Regions from separate parts of the Geovibrio sp. ADMFC3 genome, predicted to be linked through region 1. Evidence: predicted binding sites of a transcription regulator. Region 1 holds the regulator's gene; the other holds the start of a gene.
What was found. Region 1 encodes HrcA, which represses chaperone genes, less so after heat shock. Its sites were predicted from a motif close to TNTTAGCACTCNNNNNNNNNGAGTGCTAANA; they were not measured.
Positions count from the first base shown of each region.

Region 2: the regulator HrcA is predicted to act here: its motif matches at 2,346-2,376, upstream of groES (co-chaperone GroES).

Region 1 is NZ_BAAFZG010000002.1:1,765,918-1,781,729, reverse strand. It holds gene ACYRYY_RS08865 (tetratricopeptide repeat protein) at 1-4, shown strand, start outside; gene mutS (DNA mismatch repair protein MutS) at 20-2,566, shown strand; gene ACYRYY_RS08855 (hypothetical protein) at 2,566-3,141, shown strand; gene ACYRYY_RS08850 (MBL fold metallo-hydrolase) at 3,141-3,905, shown strand; gene ACYRYY_RS08845 (DUF456 domain-containing protein) at 3,914-4,408, shown strand; gene ACYRYY_RS08840 (ankyrin repeat domain-containing protein) at 4,411-5,238, opposite strand; gene folE2 (GTP cyclohydrolase FolE2) at 5,271-6,050, opposite strand; gene ACYRYY_RS08830 (tetratricopeptide repeat protein) at 6,054-6,773, opposite strand; gene ACYRYY_RS08825 (hypothetical protein) at 6,924-7,808, opposite strand; gene argH (argininosuccinate lyase) at 7,795-9,177, opposite strand; gene dnaJ (molecular chaperone DnaJ) at 9,368-10,489, opposite strand; gene dnaK (molecular chaperone DnaK) at 10,566-12,485, opposite strand; gene grpE (nucleotide exchange factor GrpE) at 12,507-13,049, opposite strand; gene hrcA (heat-inducible transcriptional repressor HrcA) at 13,075-14,103, opposite strand; gene lpxC (UDP-3-O-acyl-N-acetylglucosamine deacetylase) at 14,446-15,348, opposite strand; gene dnaB (replicative DNA helicase) at 15,480-15,812, opposite strand, start outside.
Region 2 is NZ_BAAFZG010000002.1:1,995,157-2,010,968, forward strand. It holds gene rhuM (RhuM family protein) at 1-154, opposite strand, end outside; gene groL (chaperonin GroEL) at 346-1,989, opposite strand; gene groES (co-chaperone GroES) at 2,012-2,302, opposite strand; gene ACYRYY_RS09875 (N-acetylmuramoyl-L-alanine amidase) at 2,540-4,369, opposite strand; gene uvrA (excinuclease ABC subunit UvrA) at 4,374-7,190, opposite strand; gene ACYRYY_RS09885 (DUF342 domain-containing protein) at 7,168-8,706, opposite strand; gene ACYRYY_RS09890 (GAF domain-containing sensor histidine kinase) at 8,693-9,844, opposite strand; gene mqnC (cyclic dehypoxanthinyl futalosine synthase) at 9,942-10,973, opposite strand; gene ACYRYY_RS09900 (response regulator transcription factor) at 11,139-11,822, shown strand; gene ACYRYY_RS09905 (sensor histidine kinase) at 11,819-13,240, shown strand; gene ACYRYY_RS09910 (ArnT family glycosyltransferase) at 13,323-14,888, shown strand; gene ACYRYY_RS09915 (glycosyltransferase family 2 protein) at 14,852-15,643, shown strand; gene fliR (flagellar biosynthetic protein FliR) at 15,700-15,812, shown strand, end outside.

The DNA.
Region 1 (15,812 bases):
TTAGAAAGAGGATACAGATTTGAGCGCACCCCAGAAAGTTACCCCCATGATGAAACAGTATGGCGAAATCAAGGAAAACTACCCTGAAACAATACTGTTTTTCCGCATGGGCGATTTTTATGAAATGTTTAATGAGGATGCAGAAGTCGCATCCAGAATAATGGGCATAGCCCTCACCAGCAGGGGAGACGGAATCCCAATGTGCGGAATCCCCTACCACTCCTTTCAGCCTTATCTTATGAAGCTTATCAAGGCGGGCAGGAATGTCGCCATATGCGAACAGCTTGAAGACCCCGCCACAGCCAAGGGGATAGTGAAAAGAGGCGTTGTCCGTGTGGTGACACCGGGAACTATCCTTGAGGATGAGGGGCTTAACTCCGCCTCCAATAACTTTGTGGCGGTCATATGGCAGGATAAGGACAGCACCTTCGCCGCAATAGCGGATATTTCCACCGGGGAAATATTCCTTGAGAAATGCGGTTCGGATCTTAATGACATAACAGGCAGATGGAAACCGGCAGAAGTGATCAGCCACAAAGAGGTTGAGGGCTTAAGCCGCACAGTGTCGGTTATTGATACATCCTTCAGCGCTGAATCCGCAAGGCGCAGAGTTCTGGAACATTACGGAGCAGCCAGTGAAAAATCCCTCGGCATAGACGGCGAAGGCTATCTGAAAGCCATTGCCCTGCTTCTTACATACACCAAAAACCTCATGCTGGACGTTAAGCTGAAGTACCCGGTGACTCTGGCTCCTGAAAACAGGCTTCACCTTGACTCCATAGCGGTAAAAACCCTTGAGCTTGTTGAAAACTCGCAGGACGGAAGCGAGAGAAACACTCTGTTCTCTGTTCTGAACTTCTGCCGAACATCAATGGGTGCCCGCCTCCTTAAAAACTGGCTGAGATACCCCCTTCGCAGTAAAGAGGGCATACTCCGCCGTCTTGAAATTGTGGAATACCTCTCAACTCAGAGCGAACTGCGTGGTGAAATGTTTGAGGCACTCGCCACCGTTTATGATATGGAGCGCATCACAGCCCGTCTCCTTGCGGGAAGATGCAGTCCCAGAGACCTTGTGTGGCTTAAAAACTCCGTGGTGTCATTTCCTAAAATAAAAGAGATGCTCACATCCTCCGGCAATCCGCACCTTACGGAAGCAGGGGAAGGCTTCAACGCCCTTGAAGGCATATACAGCGTGATAGACGCCGCTCTTGTGGATGACCCGCCTCTGAACATAAAAGAAGGCGGCATAATCCGTGAGGGGTATGATAAAAACGTGGATGAGCTTAAGGCTCTCCGCAAAGACAGCCGTACCCACCTTCTCCGCATAGAAACAGAAGAAAAGAAAAAAACCGGAATCAGCACGCTGAAAGTTAAATACAACAAGGTCTTCGGTTACTATATCGAAATTTCCAAGTCCAACCTTGACCGTGTGCCGGACTACTATGACCGCAAGCAGACTCTGGTTAATGCCGAACGCTTCACCATACCGGAGCTTAAAGAGCTTGAGACCAAGCTTGTCTACGCTGAAGAACGCCTCGGAGAGCTGGAATATGCTCTCTTTACTCAGGTGCGTGACACTCTGGCGAACTACAGCGAAATGATACGCACATCCGCCGAGACAGTTTCGGAGATAGACTGCCTCTGCTCACTGGCGGAAGCGGCGGTGAAAAACAGATACACACGCCCGCAGATAGGTCAGTTTGAAGAGATGGACATACGTGAAGGGCGTCATCCCGTGGTGGAGAAGAACATCACTGATAACTACGTTCCCAATGACCTCTTTCTCAACTCTGACGACTCCCGCATGGCGGTAATAACCGGACCGAACATGGCGGGCAAGAGTACATATCTCCGCATGACTGCCCTTGTGGCTCTCATGGCGCATGTGGGCTCATTTGTCCCTGCTGCGGAAGCAAAAATCCCCCTGCTGGACAGAATATTCACCCGTGTGGGCGCAAGCGACAACCTAGCCGGCGGTGAGTCAACCTTCATGGTGGAAATGACCGAAACCGCCAACATTCTCCACAATGCCACAGATAAATCATTGATAATTCTCGATGAGATAGGTCGCGGAACATCCACATTCGACGGTATCTCTATCGCATGGTCAGTTGCGGAATACATACTTGAAAAAGTAAAGGCGAAGACCCTTTTTGCCACACACTACCACGAGCTTACAGATATTCCATCCTCTATTCGGGGTGCAGTGAACCTCACTACGGAAGTGCGGGAGTGGAATGACGAGGTTATCTTTATGCGCCGTGTCATAAGAGGCACAGCGGACAGAAGTTACGGAATACACGTTGCAAAGCTTGCAGGATTGCCCCCCTATGTGATAGACCGTGGGTATGAAGTTCTCTCAAAGCTTGAGAAAAACGAATTCGGAACGGACGGAACACCGAAGCTTTCACAAAGCAAAATGAGGCAGGAAAAAATAATCCAGCCTATGCTTATATTTGAGGACAGCCCCGCTTTGGACGAATTGAGAAGTATGGATATAAATAATATGACCCCTGTGGAGGCGCTGAATGCCCTCGCCAGACTTAAAAAAATGTCGGAGAAATAATGCGGAGCCTCACAGTCTACGCTTTGCGCAACCCTCTTTTCGCACTTTCCTTCATCTTCTCCCGCCTGCCCTTCTGGGTGCTGCTTCTCTCCTTCTCCCTTGGCTATATTGACGGCTCAAGCACTGTTTTCATGGCAGTTTTTGTCCTGTTTTCAAGAGGTTATGTGGAGCAGGAAATATCATTCGGGCGTCCGGTATCCCGTTTTTTCTCCACTGCGCTCATAAAGCCTCTGCTTGTAATAACCGGAATCTTTCTGTTTGTCGCCGCCTACCCTTTTCTGCTGTATTTCCTTGCGTCAGAAGATATCTATATACAGACGGGCTTCATTATTCTGCTGATACTTGCAGCATACATGCTCCTTTTCGCAGGACGGGAAACATTCGGTATGAATACCTTCGGAGTGCGCGGATTAAAGAAGCCGTCGGAAAGCTTCTTCATGAGAATGCTCATTGTCTTCTTCTGGATATATATACTCACAGGGGGAGACAAAATCTGGTTTGTAGTTCCTTCCCTCATAGTAATACTCATTCTTGAAACTTATCAGTTCACCAGAAAATATGAGGGAATTATCTGATGCCTTTTCTCAATGTCGCTGCTTCGGGCTCATCGGGCAACTGCTGCTGCATCGAACACGGGGACAATCTCATTTTCATAGATGCAGGCGCCGCATACAAACACGTTGCCGATGCCTTAAGCGAAACAGAGCTTAATAACAAGCGTATCAGCCTGTTTCTTACCCATGAACATAACGATCACATCAAGGGGCTTAAACCCTTTTTAAATAAGCTGAACCCCACAGTTTACACCAGTGAGGGGACAGCCTGCGAACTTGAGCGGAAAGGCTTTGATGTCAGCCGTTTCATGATAATTGACCCTGATTTTTTATACGAGCTTGATGGCTTCTCCGTCACACCCTTTTCCATAACCCATGACGGTCATGAGCCTTTTGCATTCCGCTTTGACCTCGGCGAAAAAAAGATAGCCATGGCAACGGATCTCGGCGTTGCCGGAACATACATCCTCGAACATTTGAGCGAGGCGGAATCGGTTATCCTTGAATCGAACTATGAGGAGAAGCTGCTGGCAGAGGGTGCATACCCCGAATACCTTAAACGGCGAATCCTCTCCCACAAGGGACACCTTTCAAATAAGGAAGCCATAAATGCTGTGGGGTTTCTCAGCCGTGACAAGCTTAAAAAAGTTATATTTGCCCATGTGAGCCATGAAAACAACTCATACGATCTGCTGGATAAATACTCCGCCTTCTGCTGTGACAATTTCGGGGTGGAGGCAATATATCTCCGGAGGGAGACAGTGGTGAGGAAAATAGATCTGTGAGCCCTGAAATGGAGATGATAGCACTTGCTTCAGTTACATTGCAGACGGTATTTGTTCTTATAAATCTTCTCGGTCTGCCCGGTAATATAGCAGCGCTTCTCATACCTCTATTGTGGGCTGCATCCGGTCATCTGCCTTGGGAGGTTTTTTACTCCGTCCTCATTCTCGTTGCCGCCGGTGAGCTTGTTGAGCTTGCAGCGTCTTATTTTGTCGGTAAAAAATACGGAGTATCAAACGCCAGCTTCTTCGCATCCGTCATAGGTTCTCTCATAGGCGGAATATTCGGCGCAGGGATAATGCTCGGCATAGGGGCAGTGCCCGGAACATTCCTCGGAGCTTTTCTTGGAACATACATATACGAATACTTCAAATTCTCAGACCACAGAACAGCCCTGAAGAGAGGCATAGCCACATTCACCGGCAGATTTATCGGAACTGCAATGAAGGTTGTCCTTGGGTTTATGGCTGTGTTTGAAACATGGAAAGGGCTTGCGGGGCTTTAAGTTTACTGCATATTCCGGACAAGCAGGTTGGCTATGTTCTCATGCCCGTATGATTTCGCCAGTTCAAGGGCGCTGCGTCCGTAATCATCCATCTTCATAGTGTCCGCCTGCGAGGCTATAAGGGCTGCCGCACCGTCAATATTGCCGTACTGGGCAGCATACATCAGCGGGGTAAAACCGCTTGCATCGGCGGCGTTAATATCCGCTCCGCTCTTTATGAGATCCACAATAATTTCATGAAAACCGTACTGAACCGCAAGCATCAACGGCGTGATCCCCTGATTATCCGCAGCATTCACATCTGCGCCTCTTGACAGAAGCAGACGGATTATCTCTTCTCTGTTTCTCCTTGCCGCTTTATGTGTAGGTGTACGCCCTTCAAAGTCCTTTATATCAGGATCCGCCCCGTGCATAAGCATAAGCTCTGCCGCTTCAATACTGCCGCCGGTAATTGCATAAACCAGCGGAGTATTGCCTAGAACATCGGGCTCGTTAATGTCGCCGCCGTTTGCCGTAAACCTGTTAACAGCTTCGAGATCACCCCGCCTCACAGCATCTGCCAGAGGTGAAACGGTTTCGGGTTTATCTTCAGTCACAGGTGTTTCGGGTATAGGGGATGAAGTGATATTTTCGGAAATGGGAGGCGGTGTCTCCGCAGAGGTTATATTGTCCTCTCCGGCTTCACCGGAAACAGTCAGGCTGTTTTTGAACGGCACCAGGTATTCGCTGATAAAGTGCCCGGTAAATGGCTGTTCTCTCATGGAGTCAGCAAAGAGAAGAGCGGTAATCAGAACAGCAATGCCGAGGAGAATTCTTAAAAACAGCTTCATGAACTCACTATAGCCGTTAATGAATAAATTGTCTAGAGAGCCCGCTTGTCACGAACCACAACAGCGTAAGCGCTATGGTTATGGATGCTCTCATAGTTCTCGCTTGAGACTTCAAACCAGATAACCCTGCTTTCCGCCATGAGTTTTTCTGCGGCGTTGCGGACAACATCCTCCACAAAAGCCGGATTCTGATAGGAATATTCGGTGACATACTTCTCATCCTCACGCTTAAGGAGAGGGTACACAGGAGAAGATGCGGAAGATTCTGCTATGTCCACGAGCTCCTCTATCCAGAGCATCTTTTTAAAGCGCACCTTGATGGTAATTATGCTCCTCTGGTTGTGAGCGCCGTATTCGCTTATCTCCTTGGAGCAGGGGCAAAGGGTCATAACCGGCACTTTAACGCAGAGGACAAAATCCCTCTCTGTATCTGTGAGAGTTGCATAATATTCGCAGGTGTAATCCATCATGGAGGTCAATCCGGAGACGGGAGCCTCTTTTTCTATGAAATACTTAAAGAAAAGCTCAATGTGCGATTCGGAGGAGCCTAGGCGCTTCTTCATCTCCTCCAGTATTATCCATACGCTGGAGATACCCATATTCTCCCTGTGGTCATTGAGAATTTCCACAAAACGGGACATATGGGTGCCTTTAAAATCCTGCGGGAGCTGAACATACATGCTTATAGAGGCGTTTGTGTGCTGGCGCCCCTTCTTTTTATCGTCAAGGGTAACGGGATAAACAATCCCTTTGATGCCCACCTTGTCAATGCTGATATTGCGGACATCTTTTTCGTTCTGAATATCTCTCAATTATTACCTTCTCTTAATGCGCTGGTTGGCAAGGAACTGCTGATAAGGTTTTGCACCTTCGGGCATTTTGCCAAGCTGAAGCTGAAGCCATACATTGCCGTATCTCTCCATCTTGATTTTTTTGCCGTTTTTCAGTGCTTCCATATTAGCCTCAAGCTTTTCATCCAGCGGACATTTTTTTACACCCTTGTTGAGAACCTCAATAGCCTTGGTGTCGTCACCGTTTCCACTGAGCATCCATGCGTAAAAGCTGTAGACAAAGCCTTCCTTCGGAGAGCCTTTCACTGCTTTTTCAAGAGTTTTCAGCGCTTTATCCATCTCTTTAGCTCTGTAGTATGAAGCAGCAAGCATCACCATGGAGAGCCAGTTTTTGTCAAACCCCTTTTCAAGGTAGCCAAGAGCCTCTTCAAATTTCTTTGTGGAGTAAAGGATTATACCTATCTGGGCATTTATCTGTTCTTTTACAAAGAACTGCCAGTTTGAGAACTTGTATCCGCTTTTAAGGCGTTCGATCGCCTTTTCGTATCTGCCCGCCTTCAGATCCTTTTCCACGTTGCCGAAAAGCTCCTTGAGCTTGTTCAGGAAATGTCTTCCCATAAAGAAGTTTGTGGCAATAATGACAACAACCGCCACGGAAAGCGCCCACCAGATATTATAGGTGAGAGCATACATACCCATGGAAAGAAGAACTGAAACGCTGACAGAAATAAGAATAGTAAACATAAAAACACCGACCTGTATGAAAAATCTTTTGTTCTCTGCAAAGCCCCGCTTTATGCAGCGGGGAAAAAGTCACAAATTATATATAGCGCATGTCCGTTTTTCAAGCATGAAAAACACTGCCGGAGGATACTTCAGGCATAAGTGCCGAACTTACCAGCATGCCTCGTACTCTGTTCTTTCGGATTCGTTGCCGTCAGTGGCGGAAGAAACTGCAAATCTTACGCAGTCGGTGGTGTTCTGACCTACAGAATACATGAAGAAAGGCACGTCAACCTTTGTGATAAAAGAATAGACTCCGTCTTTAAGCATATAAACATTATAAAGCCATGCACCTTCGGGCTCATCCCATGAAAGAGTAAGAGTTCCGTTGCCGTAAACACTCCTGAAACCGAACGGGGCTCTGGGAACAGCCTGCCTCACAGCGAGACGAACTATTTTTTCCTCACCAGCATTGCCGTACCTGTCAAAAGGATACAGGGTCACGGTGCGGTTTTCCTTGCCGTCCATATTTATCTCAAAGTTTTCCCTTGATGTGCGGAGTTCAAGCCCGCCGTCTATAAATACCTCGAAACGCTCATAGGGTCTGTCCGCTTTAAGGATAAAGGCATATCTGTCGCCTGCAAGCTCTTTGACCTGAACATCGGTTATCTTGACCGGATGGGCATATATCACAGCCTTTTTAACAGGCTGGGATCTGTTATTATAAACAGGATGAAGCGCCGTGATGCTGTAAACATAGCGCACATCGGCAGTGACATTATCATCCACAAATGCAGTGGAAGGTGGAATTTCTGTTATGTCAGCATAATCGGAAAGGCAGCCGCATTCAGGATCAAAAACAGCCCTCTGCACCTTCACCGCAAAACGTTTATCCGCATTACGGATAACCACGCCCTGATCATTGTTGAAAATACGCAGATTTTCACCCGGAGCCGGAACAGCTTCAGTGAGTACGACAGGGTCGGTCTTTTTGCCGCAGCCGGTAAACAGAGCCACCACGGCAGCAAAAGTCAGGAGATATTTATAAAACCTCATCCAGAAACTTCCTTGCGCTATCTATCTGCGCTTTAACGGATTCACCCGCTGTGCCGCCTTTCGCCTTTCTGCTGCCGACAGACGCTTCGGGTGTGATATATGAATATATATCATTATCTATCTTTTCGGAAAAGGATTTAAGCTCATCTATGGTCAGTTCGCTTATATCGATCCTTTTATCCAATGCAAATGCCACCGCAGAGCCCACAACATGATGAGCCTCCCTGAACGGCATGCCCTTACGCACAAGGTAATCCGCAAGGTCTGTGGCTGTGGAGAAGCCCAGCTTGGCCGCCTTTGTCATCTTTTCGGCGTTGATGCCCATCTTTTCTATCATCGGGATAAAGATACGCAGTGATGCCTTTATTGTATCCACAGAGTCAAAGAGCGGCTCCTTGTCCTCCTGCATATCTTTGTTATATGCCAGAGGAAGCCCCTTCATGGTGGTGAGCAGGCTTATCAGATTACCGTATATACGCCCAGTTTTGCCCCTTATAAGCTCAGGCATGTCAGGGTTTTTCTTCTGGGGCATAATGCTGCTGCCTGTGCAGAAGTCATCGCTTAAGTCTATGAATGCGAACTCCGATGTGGAGAAAATTATCAGCTCTTCCGAAAATCTGGAAAGGTGCATCTGGCATATTGCTGATGCGGAAAGAAATTCAAGGGCAAAGTCACGGTCGCTTACAGAATCAAGGCTGTTTTCAGTCGGAGCTGCGAAGCCGAGCTTTTCCGCTGTCATATCACGGTTTATAGGAAATGTTGTTCCGGCAAGAGCGCCTGAACCCAGCGGAGAAAAATTCATTCTCTCCATGCTGTCTTTCATTCTGCCGTAATCACGGCGGAACATCTGCACATAAGCCATGAGCCAGTGAGAAACAAGAATAGGCTGCGCAGTCTGCAAATGAGTATAGCCGGGCATAAGAACGCCCATGTGCTTCTCCGCTTTATCAGTCAGAGTCTTCACAAGCTCCGCCAGATAACCGGAAATAACCTCAATCTCCTCACGGAGATACATACGTATATCCACAGCGACCTGATCGTTCCTGCTGCGTGCCGTGTGAAGCTTGCCGCCCACAGCACCTACGATCTCCGTCATGCGCTTCTCAACCGCCATGTGGATGTCCTCATCCTCTGTGCGGAAAACGAAATTGCCCGCCTCAATCTCCCCAAGCACGGTGAGAAGACCCTTACTGATCGTCTCCGCCTCTTCCGCTGTCAGAATACCGCAGGATGCAAGCATCTCAGCATGGGCAATACTGCCCCGGATATCATGACGGTACAGACGCTTATCAAAATGGATCGAAGCATTGAACTCATCCACAAGCTGATCGTTTTTTACCTTGAGCCTTGCCGCACTGAGTTTGGACATATTTAGTACCTCACTGCTAATTCTTTGCGAAGCAGTTTAAAAATTTTTGAAAGGATTTAGGGAAAGCTTTTTACAAAAAGTTTCCCTTTTAATACCTGTACATGACTAATAGAAAGAAATTATGAGAAACCCTTTTTTAATGGAAAAAAACAGTTTCTCAAACTCTTCCCAAAAAACCAAACTGCAATATCTATGCGAAGAAATCCTTTATTTTATCAAATAGTGACCTGTCGGTTTTGTAGGTGTCGTCGTTGGAGTCGGCCTCAAATTTTGCCAGCAGGTCTTTCTGTTTTTTAGTGAGCTTGGTGGGAATGATCACTTTAAGCTCTATGTGCTGGTTGCCCACGCCGTAACCCTGCACATCCGCAATTCCTTTGCCTTTAAGGGTTATGACATCACCGGGCTGTGAGCCGGGCTTGATCTTTATTTCCTCTTTTCCCTCAAGGGTGGGAATCTCAAGGGTTTTTCCAAGCATTGCATCCACAGCAGATACAGGAAGTTCCAGATAAATATCTCTGCCGTCACGGCGGAAGAATTTATGCTCCTTCACTGATACGGCAATGTAAAGATCTCCTGCGGGCCCGCCGTGGCGTCCGTGGTTTCCTTCGCCGCCTATGCGGATTGTCATACCGTCTTCTATACCTGCGGGAACTTTTACACTGAGTTTTTTATGGATGCGTTTTGCACCCTCGCCTTTGCACTCTTTGCAGACATTTTTGATAACCTTGCCTGTTCCGCCGCATGATGAGCATGTGGTGGTAATGGCGAAAAGCCCCTGTCTGTTCTGGATTACTCCGGTTCCCCTGCATGTGGCGCAGGTTTCGATACCGCCGTCTTCCGCTCCTGTTCCGCCGCAGCGGGTACATTCCACGATTCGGGGTACGCTTACTTCTATATCACAGCCGAAAACGGCCTGCTCAAATTCTATTTCATGACGGATTTTTATATCACCGCCTCTGGTAGGGCGGCTTTTTTTGCGTGATCTTCCGGCAGAGCCGAAGAAATCACCGAACACATCCCCAAAGAACTCCTCAAATATTGTCTCCGCACCTGCTCCGCTGAATCCGCCGGAACCGCCGCCAAAGCCGTTATTATCGAAAACACGTCCGTACTGATCAAACTGCGCTCTCTTTTCCGGATCGCTCAAAACTTCGTATGCTTCTGAAAGTTCTCTGAATTTGTCTTCGGCTTCCTTATTGCCGGGATTGCGGTCGGGATGGTATTCCATCGCCAGTTTGCGGTAGGCTTTTTTGATTTCTGCTTCTGTGGCGTTTTTATTTACGCCCAGAATCTCATAGTAATCTCTGCTCAATTATTTATCCCCGTAAATTGGCTTTTATTTAGGAAGGAAGTTAAGGGGAGTCCGCACGGACTCCCCTGACATAATATTATTTTTTATCTTCTTTTACTTCTTCAAAGTCGGCGTCCACTACGTTTTCATCTTTGGCGGAAGCTGAAGGCTCTTCAGCCTGCTGAGCGCCGGCATCATTCTGAGCATTCTGCTGCTGTGCAGAGTTGTAGATAACCTCTGCAAGCTTGTGAGAAGCTTCTGTGAGCTTTTCCACAGCCGCTTTGATAGCGTCCATGTCTTCTCCGCCCTGAACCGCTTTGAGTTCTTCCTTGGCGGATTCTATGTTCTTTTTAGTCTCTTCGTCAAGCTTATCCCCGTGTTCTTCGAGGGATTTTTCAGTGCTGTAGACAAGTGTGTCTGCCTGATTGCGGATCTCTACGAGATCTTTTTTCTTTTTATCAGCATCGGCATTGAGTTCAGCATCTTTCACCATACGATCGATTTCATCATCTGAAAGACCGCTGCTGGGAGTGATTCTGATTGACTGCTCTTTACCTGTTCCCTGATCCTTGGCTGCAACATTGAGGATACCGTTTGCATCAAGGTCAAACGTAACTTCGATCTGCGGAAGCCCTCTGGGAGCTGAAGGAATGCCCACGAGGTCGAAACGCCCGATGGACTTGTTATCCGCAGCCATTTCACGTTCACCCTGAAATACGCTGATGGTAACTGATGTCTGGTTATCAGCAGCGGTTGTGAACACCTGGCTTTTCCTTGTGGGGATCGTGGTGTTTCTGGGGATGATTTTTGTCATCACTCCGCCGAGGGTTTCTATACCGAGTGAAAGTGGTGTTACATCAAGAAGAAGAACATCCTTCACATCGCCTTTAAGAACCGCACCCTGGATAGCTGCGCCTATTGCAACAACCTCATCGGGGTTGATACCTTTGTGGGGTTCTTTGCCGAAGAATGCCTTAACCTTCTGCTGAACAAGGGGCATCCTTGTCATACCGCCCACGAGGATAACCTCATCAATTTCAGAAGCCTTAAGACCGGCATCTGCAAGGGCTTTGCGGCAGGGCTCAAGGGAGTTGTCCACAAGATCCATAACCAGAGACTCAAGCTTGCTTCTGTTCATCTTAACCACAAGGTGTTTGGGACCTGTCTGATCTGCTGTGATGAACGGAAGGTTTATTTCTGTTTCTGTTGAGCTTGAAAGCTCGTGTTTAGCTTTTTCAGCGGCTTCTTTAAGCCTCTGGAGAGCCATTTTATCATTTTTAAGGTCTAAGCCGTTATCCTTTTTGAACTGGTCAATGAGGAACTCAACTATGCGCATATCGAAGTCATCACCGCCGAGGAATGTATCGCCGTTGGTTGATTTAACCTCGAAAACACCGTCGCCGAGTTCAAGGATAGACACATCAAACGTACCGCCGCCAAGGTCATAAACAGCGATTTTTTCATCGTGTTTTTTATCAAGACCGTAGGCAAGTGCAGCAGCCGTGGGTTCGTTGATTATACGGAGAACGTTAAGCCCTGCGATTTTGCCGGCATCCTTGGTTGCCTGACGCTGAGCATCGTTAAAGTAAGCGGGAACTGTGATTACCGCATCCGTAACTGTTTCGCCGAGATAGTCTTCCGCTGTTTTTTTAAGTTTCTGAAGTATCATCGCAGAGATTTCAGGCGGAGCAAACTTTTTGTCCTTCACCTGAACCCATGCGTCATTATTGTCTGAGGGAACTATTTTGTAAGGAAGAACATCCTTTGCTTTTGCAACCTGAGGAGCGTCTACCTTGCGTCCGATAAGTCTTTTAATGCTGAAAACTGTGTTTTCGGGGTTTGTGATGGCCTGTCTTTTAGCAAGCAGCCCCACAAGTCTGTCTGAATCTGTAAACGCAACAACAGAGGGAGTTGTGTTCATTCCTTCGGCGTTGGCGATTACTTTCGGCTGACCGCCTTCCATAATGGCTACGACTGAGTTTGTCGTACCGAGGTCTATACCGATTACTTTGCTCATAAATGCCTCCTGATATATCTTTTACTTTTTATTTACTTTGACTTTGGCAGGGCGTATCACTCTTCCGTTGAGGGTGTAGCCGTTCTGAAGAACCATAGTTACGCAGTTGTTGCCGTATTCATCTGTGTTATCCAGCATCAGCGCCTCATGGAAAACCGGGTCAAACTCTGTGCCTATTTCCAGCTCAATTTTCTCAAGCCCGTTTTTGGCAAGTGTTTCCACCATCTGCTTCTGCGTGAGCTCGATACCCTGTTTCAGAGGGTTGTTTTCCTCTGTGTGAGCGAGTGCCATCTCCAGATTGTCAAGAACAGGGAGAAGGCTTTCCAGTATCTTTGTTCCGGCATACTTGATTCTTTCCTCTGCCTCTTTTGCCATGCGCTTACGGAAATTATCCGCATCTGCAACGGCTCGGAGAGCATCACTTTTTGCATCTTCAGCCTGTTTTTTGAGGGTTTCGTTCTCTTCCTTCAGAAGTTCAAGCTCAGTTTTCTCCGTAACGGATGTTTCCTCCGTACAGGATTCAGCTTCCTGTTCATCCAAAGTTTTTTTCTCGTCCGAATTCATTTATATCCTCATTGTCATTATTTACTTATTCAGAAAGTCTGTTGAGCATTTTGGTGATGATTTCAGATGTACAGTCCACAATGGAAACAACCTTGGGGTAGCTCATTCTTTTAGGACCGATTATCCCCAGACTGCCCACTACATTGCCGCTTCTGGAGTAGGTTGTGGATACAAGACCAAGCTCGTTGATCTCCTCCTTCCCTATTTCAGAGCCCACAAAGATCTGCACTCCGCTTTCTGTCATACACTTTTCAACAATCTCATTAATAAAGTGCTTTTCCTCAAAAATTCTGTATATCTCTTTTATCTTCTGCACATCTCTGAATTCCGGCATATCAAGAACATTTGATGTTCCTTCCAGATATATTTCATGCCCGAAATTTTCCACGGCAAAAACCCTCTCACCGAGGGAGTATGCTTTTTCAAAAAGTCTGTCGAGATGTTCTTTCCTGTCCTTCATCTCATTCAGGATATGAGATTTTATCTCGCCAAGTGATTTGTCTGAAAAATGGTCGTTAAGGTAGTTGCTCACCCTTGTGAGTTCTGATTTATCAACAGGTTTCTCCATTTCCAGCATAAAGTTATGCACTATGCCGGATTTGGTAACAATAACAGCAAGGATCGTGTATGGGTTGAACTGCAGGAACTCTATATGCTTCAGGTGCATAGTATTCAGCTTGGGCGCCACTACAAAACCCACTGAATTAGTGAGGGAGCCCATCTTACGGCTGAAATGCTGTAAAAAGCTGTTGACGCTGGTGGTTTGGCAGCCTTCCTGAAGTGAGGAGATTATGTCATTGTCCGGTGAGCCGAAAACCACCAGCTTGTCTATATAATAGCGATACCCGTTGTCGGAAGGGACACGCCCGGCGGAAGTATGCGGCTGGGTGAGATAACCCTTCTCTTCAAGATCGCTCATTATGTTGCGTATGGATGCGGCACTAAGCTGCAGGGGTCCGCTCTTGGAGATATAGCGGGAGCCCACAGGTTCGCTGGTCTTTATATACTCTTCAACGATTATCCTTAGTACCGATTCTTCCCTTTCGTTCAGCATCTCTGATTTTTACCTGTCTTATCAATGTTTGCCCTGTGATTGTTAGCACTCAATGTCAAAGAGTGCTAAATAAAGAATATGACTTGAGCCTTTTACTGTCAAGCAGTTTTTTAACCTATAAGCATAAGGGATTTAAGGTGTAGAAAAAATCAGATTTCCTGTAGTCCTGAAAGCGCCGGTGAATGTAAAAATTTTGAAGTTTGCTGTCTTTATATGTATTCGTAAGGAAGCAAGTCTTAAGGTGAGAAATCCGCCTTTCAAAGCGAAACAGGCAGGATATAAGGTATCAGAGAGAGATTTCCCCCGAAAGCAGCCGGTTATAAGCTGCTTTCGGGTAATCTCTTAAATCCCCTGTGGTTTCAGCTCAAGCAGCGAACTGAATGCCGGCATATCCGGCTGTTCTATAATGGAATAGCAGTTAGTAGATTCAAGCAGTGTTCTTGCAAAAATATTATTGAGCATGTGCCCTGACTTATACGCCCTGACATGTCCGTAAAACCTGTAGCCTATCAGAGATATGTCTCCGAGAAGATCAAGGATTTTATGGCGAACGAACTCATCGTTATATCTGAGCCCTTCAGGGTTCAGGATTCCGCTGCCGTCAACAACGACTGCGTTCTCAAGGCTTCCGCCTTTTGCGAGCCCCATAGCATGAAGGGCATCAACATCTTTCTTGAAACCGAAAGTTCTTGCTCTGGCTACATCTTCAATGAAGCCTCCGTCTGAGAAATTGAAGTACGCCTTCTGTTCCTGCACGAAGTTGTCATCAAATGATATGCCGAAGGTCACTTTAAAAAAGCGTGAGGGGATAAGCTCTATCCACTTGTCGCCTTTTTCTATGATGATTCTTTTCTTAAACTTAAGATATTTTCTTTTTATATTAAGCTCTTTTATTCCGGCTTCTCTTATCATTTCAACAAAGGGATAAGCACTGCCGTCGAGAATCGGCACTTCTGTTCCGTAGACATCCACGAGAGCGTTGTCAACACCGAGTCCGTAAAGTGCGCCCATGAGATGTTCGATAGTAGATATGCTTCCTTTGCCGCAGTTGATGCTTGTGGCAAGCTGAGTGGAGGTCACAGTATAGGGACTTGCTTTTGTATATGCAGAACCTGATATGTCCGCACGGCGAAACATTATGCCTGTATCAGTATATGAGGGGTTTACAACCACCTGAATTGTTTCTCCGGAATGAAGTCCTATGCCGTCAAATTTAATTGTATTATTGAGTGTAGTTTGAAACATTTTGTGTGTCCTCCAACAACATGGTTATTATAAGCAATAACCATGCCATTTGAAAGATCCCCTGATTTCAAGGGGTTTGAGATCAAATCCTGTACACAATGTACAACAGATCCGAAAAAATGTATGATTTTTTATACATATCCCTGAACTATATCTCTGAACTTCATGTACTCACCGATAAATTCAAGGCTTACAGTTCCGGTTGAACCGTTTCTGTGTTTTGCTATTATCACTTCGGTTATGCCTGTTTTCTTTTCCTTGTTGTAAAAGTCATCTCTGTAAAGAAATACAATGATATCCGCATCCTGCTCTATTGCTCCTGATTCACGAAGGTCGGAGATAAGCGGGCGTTTGTCTATCCTGCTTTCCACTCCCCTGTTAAGCTGTGAAAGGGCAATAATCGGAATATCCATCTCCTTGGCAAGCGCTTTAAGCGATCTGGAAATATCAGCAATCTGCTGTTC
Region 2 (15,812 bases), 230 kb from region 1:
TGAAAATATTTTTGATGTGGCGGGAGATAACGGTTCTGTCTCGTCCAAACAGTTCTGATAACTGTTCTTGGTTGAGCCATACGGTATTATCATCAAACTGCACTCTGATTTCAGATGAATCACCGGATTTATAAATCTCAACTTTATTTTTCATGTATTTTGTTTTCTCCCTGCACAAAACCTGACTGAAGCTCTGACACTGCCTTATTATACCCATAAAGCTACACAACTTGCTGAAAAGAATGAAACTAACTGACAAACATATCAAACAAAAAGCCCGCAAACCATATGGCTTACGGGCTTTATTTAAGCGTATTTAGATTTAGTGAAAAGGTAAGCAGATGCTTACATCATGCCGCCCATTCCACCCATTCCGCCCATGTCAGGCATTCCGCCGCCCATGGGTTCTTTTTTATCGGGGATCTCAGTGATGAGAGCCTCAGTAGTAAGCATAAGGCTTGCAACAGATGCAGCGTTCTGAAGTGCGCTTCTTGTAACCTTTGTGGGGTCGATAACGCCGTCAGCAAGCATATCTGTGTATTCTTCAGAGTATGCGTTGAAGCCGTAGTTGTTGCTGGGGTTGTTTTTAATTTCGTTTACTATGATTGAGGGCTCGAAGCCTGCGTTAGCAACGATTTGTCTTAAGGGGAACTCAAGAGCTTTTCTTACAAGTTCCACACCGATCTGCTCGTCACCGTCAAGGTTCATAGCTTCAACAGATTTGAGAGCTTTGATAAGGGCAACACCGCCTCCGGGGACGATTCCTTCTTCAACTGCTGCTTTTGTAGCGTTGAGAGCATCTTCAACTCTGGCTTTTTTCTCTTTCATTTCAGTTTCAGTCGCTGCGCCCACTTTGATAACGGCTACGCCGCCCACAAGTTTTGCAAGTCTTTCCTGAAGTTTTTCTCTGTCGTAGTCGCTTGTAGTGTCTTCAGCCTGTTTTTTGATCTGGTTGACACGAGCCTGAATTTCTTCAGTTTTGCCTGCGCCTTCAACTATAGTTGTGTTCTCTTTGTCGATAACGATTTTTTTAGCACGTCCGAGGTCATCAAGGGTAACAGTATCGATCTTGATGCCGAGGTCTTCGCTGATAACCTGACCGCCTGTAAGAACAGCGATATCTTTAAGCATTTCTTTTCTTCTGTCGCCGAAGCCGGGAGCCTTAACAGCGCAGCAGTTAAGAGTGCCGCGGAGTTTGTTTACAACGAGAGTTGCAAGGGCTTCGCCTTCAACATCTTCAGCGATGATAAGGAAAGGAGCATTCTGTTTTGCAAGCTGCTCAAGAACAGGAAGGATTTCCTTCATGTTGGAGATTTTTTTCTCATAAATGAGGATGTAGGGGTTGTCGAGAGCTGCTTCCATGTTTTCAGGGTTTGTCACGAAATAGGGAGAGAGGTAGCCTCTATCGAACTGCATACCTTCAACAACATCAAGAACTGTGTCAGTTGATTTGTTTTCTTCGATTGTGATAACGCCGTCTTTGCCGACTTTTTCCATAGCTTCTGCTATGATTCCGCCGATTTCTTTGTCGTTGTTAGCGGAAATTGTGCCGACCTGCTCAATTTCTTTTTTATCAGCGATAGGTTTGGAGATTTTCTTAAGTTCAGCAATAACAGCAGTAACCGCCTTATCAAGACCTCTTTTGAGCTCCATAGGGTTAGCGCCGGCCACAACGTTTTTCATGCCTTCTCTGTAGATAGCCTGAGCAAGAACTGTAGCTGTTGTTGTACCGTCACCTGCGATGTCAGAAGTTTTGGAAGCAACTTCCTTTACCATCTGTGCGCCGAGGTTTTCAAGAGGATCTTCAAGCTCGATTTCCTTTGCAACGGAAACACCGTCTTTAGTAACAAGGGGTGAGCCGAATTTTTTTTCTATTACAACGTTTCTTCCTTTGGGTCCGAGAGTGACTTTAACTGCGTCTGCGAGTTTGTCTACGCCTCTTCCGATGGCGCGTCTTGCCTCTTCACCGAAAACAATTTTCTTAGCCATAGTAATTTATCCCTCCGTGTGATTAGTTAAGGATGCCGAGGATGTCATCCTCACGCATGATAAGGTATTCTTCATCGCCGAGTTTAACTTCTGTTCCGGCATATTTGCTGAAAAGAACTTTGTCTCCTGCTTTAACAGTGAGTTCTACCTTGTTTCCGTTGTCAAGGTATTTGCCGGGGCCTGTAGCGACAACTTCGCCTTCCATGGGTTTTTCCTTTGCACTGTCGGGAATGATGATTCCTGAGGCAGTTTTCTCTTCGCTTTTGAAGCGTTTAACGAGAACTCTGTCCTGAAGCGGCTTAATCTGTGCCATCTTCTTCCTCCTTTATTTTATTATTAAATTGCCTGTTTTAAGTTATTAGCACTCTGGTGTGTTGAGTGCCAACAGTGTTATTTTTATAGATCAAGCACAAAAAAATCAAGAGAAAAATAAAGGAAAAAGTGAATAGAATTATGGGTATGGAGGTCAGGCAAAAATCACAGCTGTGTACATGTGACGCCTTGATGCGTTAATCCGGCCTGATGCACGGATTAACGCCGGCTTTTTCGGTTATTTATGCAGTTCTATGTAATTTTGCAGCCCCTGAAAAATACCGTAGGCGATTTTTTTTCTGTGAGCAGTGCTTTTGAGAAGGTTAGCCTCTTCTCTGTTGGAAACAAAGCCTGCTTCAACAAGTATCGAAGGCATTTTCGCACCCACAAGGACATAGAACGGAGCCTGTTTGACGCCCCTGTTGTTTCTGTGGTTTGCTGTGCCGTAAACCGAGCGTGTCAGTGATTCCTGCGCTTTTGCCGCGAGTAGAAGCGATTCCTCCAGCTTGGAGTTAAGCATTATATCTTTAAGGATGCCCTGAAGGTCGCTCATGGATTTTTCTGTTGCCATGTTTTCCGCAGCAGCTACCTCAAGGGCGGTCTGATCCTTGGTAACGTTAAGAACGAAGGTTTCAAGCCCGCTGCTGTTTTTGTTTCTGCTGGCGTTAACATGAACGGAGACGAAAATATCCGCCTTGAGCCTGTTTGCTATGGCTGTTCTTTCTTCAAGGGGAATGAAAACATCCGTCCTTCTTGTGAGATGTACTTCAATATTAGTATTCTGCTTGAAGAGCTTCTCAAGCTCCAGAGCTATGTCCAGAACTATGTCTTTTTCTTTCAGCCCGTAATAGGATGCGCCGGGGTCTTTTCCGCCGTGTCCGGCATCTATAACGATACGGCGGATCTTAAGCCCGAAAACTGATGCAAGCGTAGCCTTGGAGAGATCACGGTCGTTTGTGACATTTCTCTCCGCTGTTGCAAGTGTTTCCTTCGGTTTGCTGTCTATGTCCTGATTGCTGACGTCTATTACTATTCTGTCTGGGTTGCTCATTGCAAAAACAGTGAAGTCCTTGACATTATCACTGTCCAGAACTATGCGGGTAACCCCCGGACGGTTCGGAGCCCAGCGGACAGAGCGGAGCAGACCGTCTTTTATATCAATCTCTTTCGGGATGGATGTGTCTATGGAATCGGTTTTGAGGTCGATGAAAAGCCTCGGCGGCTTGTTGAACTCCGGGTTTGCCTTAAGCCAGTGTTTCATGAACTCTGTGGGTTTATTCAGGTCAATTACCACTCTTGTGTAGTCGCTTGCGGCAAAGTGACGGATACTTTTAACAATTTTATCGGTCTGGTCGCCGGATTTTACTCCGTAATATGTTTCACCGCTTTTTTCTTTTACGGCATCATCTGCATAAAGGCTGTCTGTGCTTGAGGGCGGCGTGTCGGGTGCATTGGCAGCGGACGCCGGATCAGGTTTGAGTTCAGGCACTGCCGGAGGGATGTTGGTGCTTGTCTGTGCAGCAGGTGCCGATGTAACAGAAGGCGGCGGAGTGATGGCACGCTCCTTTCTTTCTGCGGCTGCGATGTATTCGTTTATCTGTTCCAGTTTTTTCTTAGCTGTAGGAGTGTCTTCGGATTTAGGGAACTTTATCAGCATTTTATTAAGAGTGAAGCGTGCTGACGGATAATCCTTGCTGGCTATGTAGATGTCCGCAAGCTGTATGTAGGCGAGGGATGCGAGCCTTGTACTGTAGTTAACCGCCAGAAGGTTCAGGTGGCGTATTGTTTTGAGAAGGTCGTCTCTGCTGCCGAAGCGTTTGTAGCTTCTGTAATATGTTTGAGCTGTGTAGTGGAGAGAGTCATCTGCCAATGCTCCGGTGGGCTGTACTGAATATATCTGAAAGAACCTGTCTGCTACGTTTTCGTATGACTTTCTCGTGACTTTGGACGATTTTTCAATGTAGGCAAGATCATTCTTTGCTGAGTTGTATTTGTCTATCAGCTCTTCGGCGAATGCTGAGGCGAACACCGCAAGCAGAATTAAAATCAGTAGGACAATTTTTCTCATCACGCTACAGTTTCCTTTTCAGGTATCTTCCCGTGTATGAATCCGCACATTCGGCGCATTTCTCGGGAGTTCCTTTAAAAATTATTGTTCCTCCCCCGTCACCGCCTTCGGGTCCGAGGTCTATTATATGGTCGGCGCACTTGATAACATCAAGGTTATGCTCGATGATGATAACAGTATTTCCGCTTTCGGTCAAAGCTCTGAAAATCTTCACCAGCTTGTTTATGTCATCAAAATGAAGCCCTGTTGTGGGTTCATCAAAGATATACATGGTTTTTCCCGTAGGGCGCTTCATAAGCTCCTTAGCGAGTTTCACTCTCTGGGCTTCACCGCCGGAAAGGGTTGTGGCGGGCTGACCCAGTTTGATATAGCCGAGACCGACATTTACAAGCACTTCAAGCTTATTTCTTAATTTCGGCACATTTTCAAAAAACTCAAATCCCTGATTCACTGTCATATCAAGCACATCGGAGATATTTTTATCTTTATAACGTATATCCAGCGTATCACGGTTGTATCTTTTTCCGCCGCAGACATCGCACTTGACGTACATATCGGGGAGAAAGTGCATCTCTATCTTGATATATCCCTCGCCCTGACAGGTTTCGCAGCGTCCGTAGCGGACATTGAAGCTGAATCTTCCCGCTTTGTAGCCCCGCTTTTTGGCATCAGGAGTCTGTGCAAACAGTTCTCGTATATCAGTAAGAACGCCTGTGTAAGTTGAGGGGTTTGATCTGGGCGTACGTCCGATCGGGCTCTGGTCTATGTCAATTACCTTATCGATCAGTTCAGCACCGCTGAGTTCAGTGAAACTGCCGCCTCGCATCCCTGTTCCGTGGAGACGCTTCATCAGGGCAGGGTAGAGAGTGTCCATTATCAGTGTTGATTTGCCTGAACCGCTGACACCAGTTACGCAGACCATAAGTCCCAGAGGGATTTCAAGGTCGATCCCTTTGAGGTTATGCTCTTTTGCTCCTTTTAAGATAAGTGAGCGTTTTTTATCGAGCTTTTTACGTTTGGGTACTTCGATTTCCTTCACACCGCTGAGGTATGCTCCTGTAAGCGATTCTTCACAGTGGCGTATCTCTTCCGGTCTCCCGCTGAAAACTATGTTTCCGCCTTTTCGTCCGGCGCCGGGCCCCATATCGATCACATGGTCACAGGCGGCTATGGTGTCCTCATCATGTTCCACCACGAGGACAGAGTTTCCTATATCCCGCAGATTCTTCAGGGTTGCTATAAGCATGTCGTTATCACGCTGGTGCAGACCGATTGAAGGCTCATCCAGAACGTAGAGAACTCCTGTGAGTCCGGAGCCTATTTGGGTGGCAAGTCTTATCCTCTGCGCTTCGCCGCCGGAAAGGGTGGATGATTTTCTGGAAAGCGTGATATATTCAAGCCCCACATCCTTCAGAAAGCTGAGGCGGCGCTTGATTTCAGCATTGATTTTATCTGCGACCTCTTTTTTAAAGCCTTCAAAGTAAAGATTATTGAAAAAGTCCAGCGCTTCGGTGATGTTAAGTTCGGAAGTGTCATATATGTTTTTTCCGCCGACCGTAACAGCAAGGCTGGTTGGTTTAAGCCTTGCTCCTTTACATTCGGGGCAGTCCATTGAGGACATGAATTTTCTTGCGGTTTCTCTGTCCGGCATGTTGTCGGAGTAAAGCTTTTCACGGAGCCATCCGATTACGCCGTCAAACTTTTTCTCGTACTGAACCTTTTTTTCTCCTCTGAAAGTTTCCAGCTTGAGGGGAGTTTCTGCTCCGTTGAGCATTATGTCCTTCTCTTCCTCTGTGAGCTTTGAGAAGGGTTTGTTCATATCTATGCCGAACTGCTGCGATATGGCTACCAGTGTATTGTAATGATGGAAGTTATCAAACTGTTCCCACGGTTTCAGGGCTCCTTCCCTTATGCTTAATGAGGGATCGGGGACTACAGCGTCCATATCAAAAACAGATTTTTCACCCAGACCCTCACACTCCGGACATGCGCCGAAAGGGTTATTGAATGAAAAACTGCGGGGTTCTATCTCTTCGATGCTGATATTACACTCAGGACAGGCAAATTTTTCGGAAAACAGGCGTGTTTCGCCGTTTATATCTATCTCCGCCAGACCTTCGGAGAGTTTCAGTGCAGTCTCCACAGAATCCGCCAGTCTGCGGTTCAGCCCTTCTTTAAGCTTGAGCCTGTCTATGGAAACGCTGATTGAATGCTTTATTTTTTTATCAAGCTCTATCTCTTCCTCAAGGCGTCTCTGTTCTCCGTCAACCATTGCACGGACAAAGCCGTCCTTCAGGAGTTTTTCAAAAACTTTTTTATATTCCCCTTTTTTCCCTCTGACTATGGGCGAGTAAATCTCGATCCTTGATTCATCAGCGTGGGAGGTTATGAAGTCTACTATCTGCTGAACGGAGTAGCTCTCGACCTTTTTGCCGCAGGACGGGCAGTGGACATCGCCCACACGGGCATACAGCAGACGCATGTAGTCATAAATTTCCGTAATTGTTCCAACAGTTGAGCGGGGGTTTTTGCTGATTGATTTCTGTTCGATACTTATTGCGGGGGAGAGGTAGTCAATGGAGTCCACATCAGGCTTTTCCATCAGCTCAAGGAACTGGCGGGCATAAGCAGAGAGCGATTCCACATAACGTCTTTGCCCTTCGGCGTATAAGGTGTCGAAGGCAAGGGTGGACTTGCCGGAGCCGGAGACTCCGGTTATTACCACCAGTTTATTTTTCGGGATTTCGAGATCGATGTTTTTAAGGTTGTGCTGTCTTGCGCCTTTAATGATTATATTGTCATTCGTACTGTGTTTTGTCATCCAGAGATACCGAGATTATCCTTTCATATTTTTCATCATAGATGAAGACAACCTTCTGCATTTTTTCTCTCATGGTTATTTTTTCTCTGAAAATCTGAACATCCAGCCCTTCAAACATTATACCGTTTATTTTTATCCTCGGCTTTCTGTGATGGGCTGATTTTATGAGCTTCTGAATTTGTTCTTCAGTTTTCGTCATATTATCCATGACCTGCTTACGCAGGACGAGAAGCTGCTTCACCTTGGGGTTTTTTAAAATTTCCTTGTTGGAAGTATCTAGCTTACTTAAAAATTCGTCAATCTTTTCCAGATTCTGAATGTATTTATCCTTGTTGTCCTGAAGAATTTTCAGTTCATCTTCAAAGTAATACTTCGTTCCCACACACATAAGAAAGTTTGTGTTCCCCTTTGTGCCGGACTGATTGATGTTTATTTCGGAAAATGCAGTGACCTTGCCGCCTGCTATGATTCCGGGGGCGCCTGTCGCCTGAATATACCCGCCGGACTTGATATTGGTGTTATAGGAGTATTTCAGAATCTCCACATTGCCTCTGGCGGAAATGTTTCCTTTTTCTGCATAACCAACGGTGACGTCTCCGGCAGCAACTATATTATTGCTGACTTCGCCTTTTATGCCGGTTTTGATAACTATGCTTCCGCCTGCCACCAGTGTTCCGTCCTGAACTATGCCCTCAACCATTATGTCTTTTTCGGCTTTAACTGAAAAACCGCTGAGGACATCGCCTCTGATGTGTACAACGCCGTTGAAGACGATGTTTCCTGTGGAGTAGTCCACATTGCCGGGAACGCTGTATATGGGGCTTACACCGAGCTTGTTGTTATGGAAGGTTACGCAGCCGTCAACTGTGGCGTAATATTCCTTTTCATGCTCATCTGTTGTGATGCCTTCATCCAGAACGATTTTGACATCTTTACCCTTTTCCGCCGGTATTTCCTCGTTTCTGACAGTGAGTCCTTTGACTCCGTTTGTGAAGGGGCGTTTGGTAAGCAGGAGATCCCCTTTGCGGGTGAGGCGTATGTTGTCGATATTTTTATAGTCAACACGGCCGCTTTTAAGAAGGCGGGGCTGGCTGTTGACAGGATCGAAATTAAGCATAACCTGTGCATCCGAGCCGTTGATAGGCTTAATTCCTTCAGCAAACAGCATATTTTCTATTATTCCGCCTTCGGAATATATTTCGTAAGCCTGCTTTATTATTTCTGTTTTGATATTGACGCTTATGCCGTTCTCGGCAATGACGCTCATTATGCGGTCTAAAGTGTACGTTTCGCCTTCATTCACCACTGGATACAGTGAAATGTATGCACGCAGCCCGTCATCAGTAACGCTGATTTCCACAATGGAATCTGCGGACTCAAGGGACGTGATTTTGGCGACAATGACCCCGTCCTCCCGTGAAAGGATGTAATCGGCGGGGGTCAGATCATACTTCTGTGAGAGCAGATATTTAAATTCAGTCTCATTTTTTTGTGTGTGGTTTTTAAGTAGGTTCATATCGCAACGGCACCCTGACCTTGAAAACCGTGTACTCATCCGGTTTTGAATCAACACATATAAAGCCGGCGTGAGCCTCTGCAATCATTTTTACAATCGCCAGACCCAAGCCTGTTCCCTTTATTTTCCCCGAAGTAAAAAACGGGTCGAATATTTTGTTTATTGTATCCTGAGGAATGCCTCGTCCGTTATCATACACGTCAAATTCACAAAAGTCACCGGAAGCTTTGGCCGTTACACGGACAAGCCCTTCCTCGCACAGAGCGTCCACTGCATTGCCTATGAGATTGAAAAGCATGCGGAATATCTTCTCGCGGTCAAGGCACAGTTCAGGGTCGTCCTCATTGACAAACACGACTTTGATATCGGTGTCCTTAGTCAGAACATTAAACTGTTTGCCCAGATCCTTGAAAAGATCCGAAACATGGAAACGGACAAGGTTAATTGAGACTTTCTGCCTTGAGAAATCCAGCAGATCAAGGGTGAGCCCGTGTATCCGCTTAACTTCCGAATGAATGGACTCTATGTAGTCCGCCACCTCTCCGTCCAGCTCTGTTATATCTATAAGTTCAAGGTAGCTCTGTACAATGTTAAGAAGATTTTTTATATCGTGGGCTATGGAGCTGTTCAGCATGCCGATAACCCGCAGGTTTTCGCTCTTACGCATGTCACGCACAAGGTTGAAGCGCTCAATGCCCAGAGCGCACTGGGAGGCTATGTATCTGGCAATACGTACATCATCTTCCGTGAAATAGTCATGCTCTTTATCTGTGAGATTAAGTACGCCGATTACCTTGTTGTTTGTCTTAACAGGGACAGACATGAAGGACGATGCTCTGTACCCCATCTCCTCCCGTGATTCTTCGGAAAGGTTAACAATGGTTTCAACGCCCGTCTCGGCGACTTTCCCGGCTATGCCTTCTCCGAGAGCTATCTCTATATTGCCCGGATCGATTTCAAAGCCTGAATGTGCGGAGATACTCAGCCTGTTTCCGTTTATGAGCATGAGGGAAGACCTCTTCACTCCAAGATATTCCCTTGCGATAGAGATGATCGAGGGCAGAAGATCATGAACATCGAAAATACTGTTCATCTTTTCGGAAATTTCCACAAGAACTTCCAGCAGATCGTTTTTCAATTCAGCCTTCCCTTGTTTATCAATTAATATATTATCGGCAATATGTTTATTTTACTAAAGGAGCCGATTCCCTGCCATTATTTCACAGGTTCTTTATCTAAAATCTTTTGACTATGTTGTATTCCATGTCTCTCTGGGCAGCCTTGAAACCGGCACGCTCTATATTGTGGACAATCTCTTCAACACTCATGCGGAACGATGCCCCGCAGGAGGCTACCACGTTTTCCTCTATCATCAGGCTGCCGAAGTCGTTTCCGCCGAAGCGAAGTGCCGTCTGCCCTGTCTTGGGACCCTGCGTAACCCATGAAACCTGAAGATTCTTTATATTATCCAAATATATACGGGCTGCGGCAAATATCCTCAAATATTCCACCGGACTTACCTTCTTTCCGCCCAGCTCTGTGTTGTCCGGCTGAAAGGGCCATGGGATGAACGCTGTAAATCCGCCTGTTTTGTCCTGCAGAGAGCGTATTCTGTCGAAATGTTCTGCAATTTTTTCGTACTCGTCATCAGCCTTGAACATCATGGTGGCGCTGGTTTTCAGTCCAAGGTTATGTGCCTCTTCCATGACGCCGAGCCACTTGTCAGAGAGTATCTTATTAGGGCTTATGCGTACCCGTTCAGAATCCACCAGAAGTTCTGCTCCACCGCCGGGGATAGAGTCCATACCAGCTTTCACAAGCCTTTCTATAGTCTCTCTTACTGAAAGACCGCTTATTTTGGATATATGGTGTACCTCCGGAGGGCTGAAGGCATGCAGCCATACTCCGAGTGATTTCATGTAGGAGAGCATCTCCTCATAGAACTCAATGCCCAGGGTGGGGTGAAGTCCGCCCTGAAGGAGAATCTGTGTTCCGCCCAGAGCTTTCGTTTCTTCAATTTTCTGTTTTAACTGTTCTTTATCAAGAACATATGCGCCTTCCTCATTTACTTCCTTATAAAAGGCACAGAATGAGCATTTGCACGTACATATATTTGTGTAGTTAATGTTTCTGTCTATAACAAAAGTCACAACCCCTTCGGGATGCAACCTTTTTCTGATATTATCCGCCTCTCTGGCAAGCTCATAAAGATCCGCCGTTTCAAGCATCCGAACAGCGTCCTGTTTTGTTAAGCGCATTTTTGTCATTATTTATATCTGCCGTTTTTCATTTTTATAAAACTGTTTAATAATAAATATCGCATATCGGGAAAGCAATTAAAAGAGTTTTTTATTTTCCGGTCTTTTGGTCGCCGGATCTTCTTAATCTTTGAAAAGCTCATAAAAAAGTTTATATTTATTCAGTGGTGAAAAATGCGGATACTTATTATTGAGGATGAACCGGAACTCAGTGGGCGGCTAAAGAAGACACTTGAAGAACAGAAATACGCCGTGGACTGTGCCTTTGACGGTGAAGAGGCATTGGACAGGCTGGCGGATATGCCTTATGACCTTGTTATTCTTGACATAATGCTGCCCAAGCTTGACGGTTTCGGAGTTCTGCGTGAAGCACACACAATGGGTGTGGATTCCCCTGTGCTGATGCTTACTGCAAGGACAGATACGGATGATAAGATCAGAGGTCTGGATTCCGGTGCGGATGATTATCTCACCAAGCCCTTTTCAACAGATGAGCTTTTGGCTAGGGTTCGTGCTATTCTCCGCAGAAAAGGGGGGCAGAATGATTCCCTCCTCCGTGCGGGCGGTGTCTCTCTGGATACGGTGAGCAGAGAGGCTCGCATCAATGGTGCTAAAGTTGATCTCACTCAGAGAGAATTTCTTATCCTTGAGTTTCTCATGTACAACAAAAACCGTGCAGTAACCAGATTCAGCCTTGCCGAACATGTATGGGGAGATGATTTTGAGCCCTTTAGCATGTCCAACTTCATGGATGTTCATATAAAAAATTTACGCAAGAAAATAAGCGGTTCTGACGGTGAATCGGTAATTAAAACTATAAGAGGCGTGGGATATATTATTAAGGACGGTCAGGAATGAGCATAAGGCTTAAGCTTTCTTTTCTGATAGCCGCAGCCGGGCTTGTGACTGCGCTGATATTTTCCGCCTCTGTTCTTTTCGAGATGCTTGAACAGCCTATAAGAGTGATTGACGCTGAACTGAAAACAGTTGCTTATGAATCGGTTGTCACTCTGGATCAGGCAGGTGCGGCAAGTCTAAAAGACAGTAGACGCTACTGGATCAAAATATATAAAGCAGGGGCTTATGAGCCTTTGTATGTTTCCCATATTGCCCGCCACATCAATCTGCCTGAAGAGAACAAAAGAAAGGCTCTGGCATATGCCTATGTGCCGGATGAAGTTTCTTATGTAGAGCATGATTCAAAAGGGCTCACCGCCTTTAGAATACGCCGTATGGTTATTGAAAGGGAACACTCCACAGGCACTTATGAAGATGACGGCGATGACGGTGACGAAAGCTATGAAGACGATAAAACGTCATATGTTGTTTACGCCGCCATATCCGCAGAGAGAATCAAGGACGAAATTGTAGATCTTATTGTTGTAGTGATACTGGGGCTTCTGCTTTCTGTGATTGTTCTCACAGTGATCAGCTACAGAATAGCCGGTTATATTCTACAGCCTGTGCGGGTCATGAACATGCGCACTAGGAATATTACTGAAAAGAATCTCAGCCTTCGGATACCTTTAAAGGAAAACTGCGCCGATTCTGACGAGTTTAATACTCTGGCTATTACGCTTAATGGCGTTTTTGACCGTCTGGAGAATGCTTTCAACAGGCAGAAAAGGCTTATTGCAGATGCTTCCCATGAGCTTAAAACCCCTCTGAGCATAATGCGTCTTATCACTGATGACGTTACTATTGCAGGAAATATCACACCTGAGGATGCTTCCCGTCTTTCAAATCAGGTGCTGCGTATGGAGAAGCTCGTCAGGGATATACTGAACCTTTCCGGACTTGAGCTGGACAGGGCGGTGGTTTCGGAACGGGTTGACCTGAAAAGTGTCCTTGAACCTTTGACGGAGGATTATACTCTTCTTGCGTCCGGCAGAAATATACAGCTCACTATGGAATTTAAAGGCTCTTTGGTGATCATGGGTGATTACGACAAGTTGTTCAGGGCTTTTTCAAATATTCTTGATAACGCCGTGAAATACTCTGATGAGGGCGGGGAAATAAAAATTTCCGCAGAACGCAGAGACGGCAGGGTCGAAATCAGGGTTTTTAATACCGGTGAGGGTATCCCCGCTGCCTCTTTAGGTAAGGTTTTTGAACAGTTTTACAGGGTTGAGCAGTCAAGAGCTTCCCGCTATGGCGGTTCGGGGCTTGGGCTTGCCATAGTTAAGCGTATTATAGAACTGCACGGCGGCACTGTTTCCATAGAAAGCCGTGCGGGAGAATCTGTAACTTTTTCGGTGAATCTGCCCGCAGAATAAAAATTAATTCCCCTTCATAAAATCTTCATATTTACTCTGCTATAACCTGCGTATGAAAGAAACAGGTTTTTCCCGCAGATGGATGATTTTTTTCCTTGCTCTTGCAGTTTACACAGGTGCATTTGCCTACCGTGGAGTTTTGTCCGTTGATATTATGGAGTCAAGAAACTATATAACCGCACGGGAAATTGTGCAGGATGGAAGCTGGCTTAAGCCCACACTGAACGGTGAGCTTCGCATAGCAAAACCGCCTGTGCCCACATGGCTTACAGCTGTTGTTTTTAATATAGCCGGGACAGACGCCAACTTGTCTGCTAACAGGCTTCCATCGGCACTGGCAGGTCTTCTTCTGCTTGTTTCCGCTTACTTTATATCATTATTTATAACAAAGTCACGCAGCGCTGCCTATTACTCGGTAATAGTTTTAAGCACTAGCTATCTGTTTTTTTATATGACCCGTAGAAACACATGGGATATTTATTCACAATCTTTCATGACTGCATCAATTGCTTGTTATTGCTCATCTTTTCAACTCAAAAAACAGCTTGGGAAAGTGGGAATGTACACGGCTGCGGGCGTTTTTGTGGCATTGTCGTTTATGAGTAAGGGTCCTGTGGCGTTTTACACAGTTCTTTTTCCATTTTTAATTGCCGGGTTTTACTATTTCAGGCTCAAACCTGTGAACTATACCGGACTTTTTGTATTTTTGGCTGTTGCGGCCGCGCTATCCCTCCTGTGGCCTTTATATATATATTTTAATGAAACACATTCCGCTCTCAATACTGCCTCTGCGGAGATTTCCGCATGGGCCGACCGACATATCAAACCCTTTTGGTACTACATCAAATTCCCCTTGATGTCCGGTCTGTGGTCTGTGTTTTTGCTCCCTCTGCTTGTTCCGTGGTTCGCTTCCGCACGCCTCGGCAAGCGGAGGGCAGCTTTTTACCTTACATGGCTTTTTATCACTCTGGTTCTTCTTTCTGTCATACCGGAGAAGAAGGACAGATACCTTCTTCCAGTTATAATTCCCGCATCGCTTATGATAGGCGAATATGTGAGCCTCCTTGCGGGCAGGCTGCGCCGCACAACTGCTGACAGCGTGATTCTTGGGATATGGAGCGGAATTGCCTTTTCCGTGGGTTTATGCGCACTGGGCGTAGCCGCAGCTGCTCAGATCTGGTTTACCCCTTACAATGGTCTTCTTTTTATAATTGCCGCCACAGCCACAGTATACTGTGCTGTTCGGCTTGCAATAAGCATATGCAGCAGGGAAACGGAAAAATATATCTCTCTTTCTGCAGTGCTTTTCTGCCTTTCTGTGCTTTTGGCTGTACCTGCTGTTGAGGCATTTATGCCGGAACGTGAATTTAAGGCGCTGGAACAGGTGAGAAAGGATGAAATATACAAACACAGCGGCGGCTTTTACGGCAGTCTGGGCATTAAAGAGATTCGGGCTGTGGGCAGAAAAGTGCGCCCTGTAAACGAATTTGTTGAAAACGGCGGAGAAAGCGCTGTTCTGATAGTTAAAAGAAATCTGAAGGCAGATGAACTGGACGGTATGGGGCTTAAGGCAGAATACCTGAAAACTTATTCATCAGGAGCGGATGAAAAATGGAACTTTTACTTAATAAGCAGGAAAGAGCAATGAAACCGGAAATTTCCGTAGTGATACCATTCTACAATGAAGCGGAGAATATTGATCCTGTCTGCTCGGAGCTTCTTTCTGTTCTTATGTCAGGTTTTGTGAAAAGCTGGGAGGTTGTTCTCATAGACGACGGTTCAACGGACGGAACAGCCGCAGCCATAGACCGGTGGGCAAATAAAAGCTTTTTCAGGGCGGTTCACCTCAGTAAAAACAGTGGACAGTCCGCCGCACTTTTTGCTGGTTTTGCAGCAGCGCAGGGTGACTGCATTTTTACGCTTGACGGCGACGGTCAGAATGATCCCGCAGATATTCCAAGGCTTCTTAAAAAAATGAAGGAGCTTAATGTTGGCATGATCTGCGGTGTGCGTGTTAAAAGAAACGACAGCAAACTCCGCAGGTTTTCAAGCAGGCTGGCTAACAGAATCAGGGCAAAAATACTCGGTGACTGCATAAGCGATGTGGGCTGCTCCTCCAGAGGGTTTAAAAGAGAATGCCTCGATTCTTTCCGGTTTTTCCGCAATGCTCACAGGTTCTTCCCCGCGCTGGTGCAGATGGGCGGATACAAGGTCGCAGAAATGCCCGTGAACCACAGAGCAAGAAATAAAGGCGTCAGCAAGTACGGTCTGGGACTTAACAGCCGTATCTGGGTCGGCATAGCAGATCTCTTCGGAGTGTACTGGATGAAGAAGAGGTATATCTCCGTATCATCTTATGAATACATGGAAAACCATACTATTGCCAAAGCCTCCGGTGAGTAGGGAGGCTTAACAGCTTTAGCCTTGTGTAAACCGTGCGGACGTATTAAACTCAGCGTATGTTTGAGTTCCTCTTTCAGACGGATACGCTGCTGACTTTTATTATGGTTTTCTTCCGCATTTCAGGCATTATTTTCAGTGCCCCGATGTTCAGCAGCCAGCTTATTCCGAA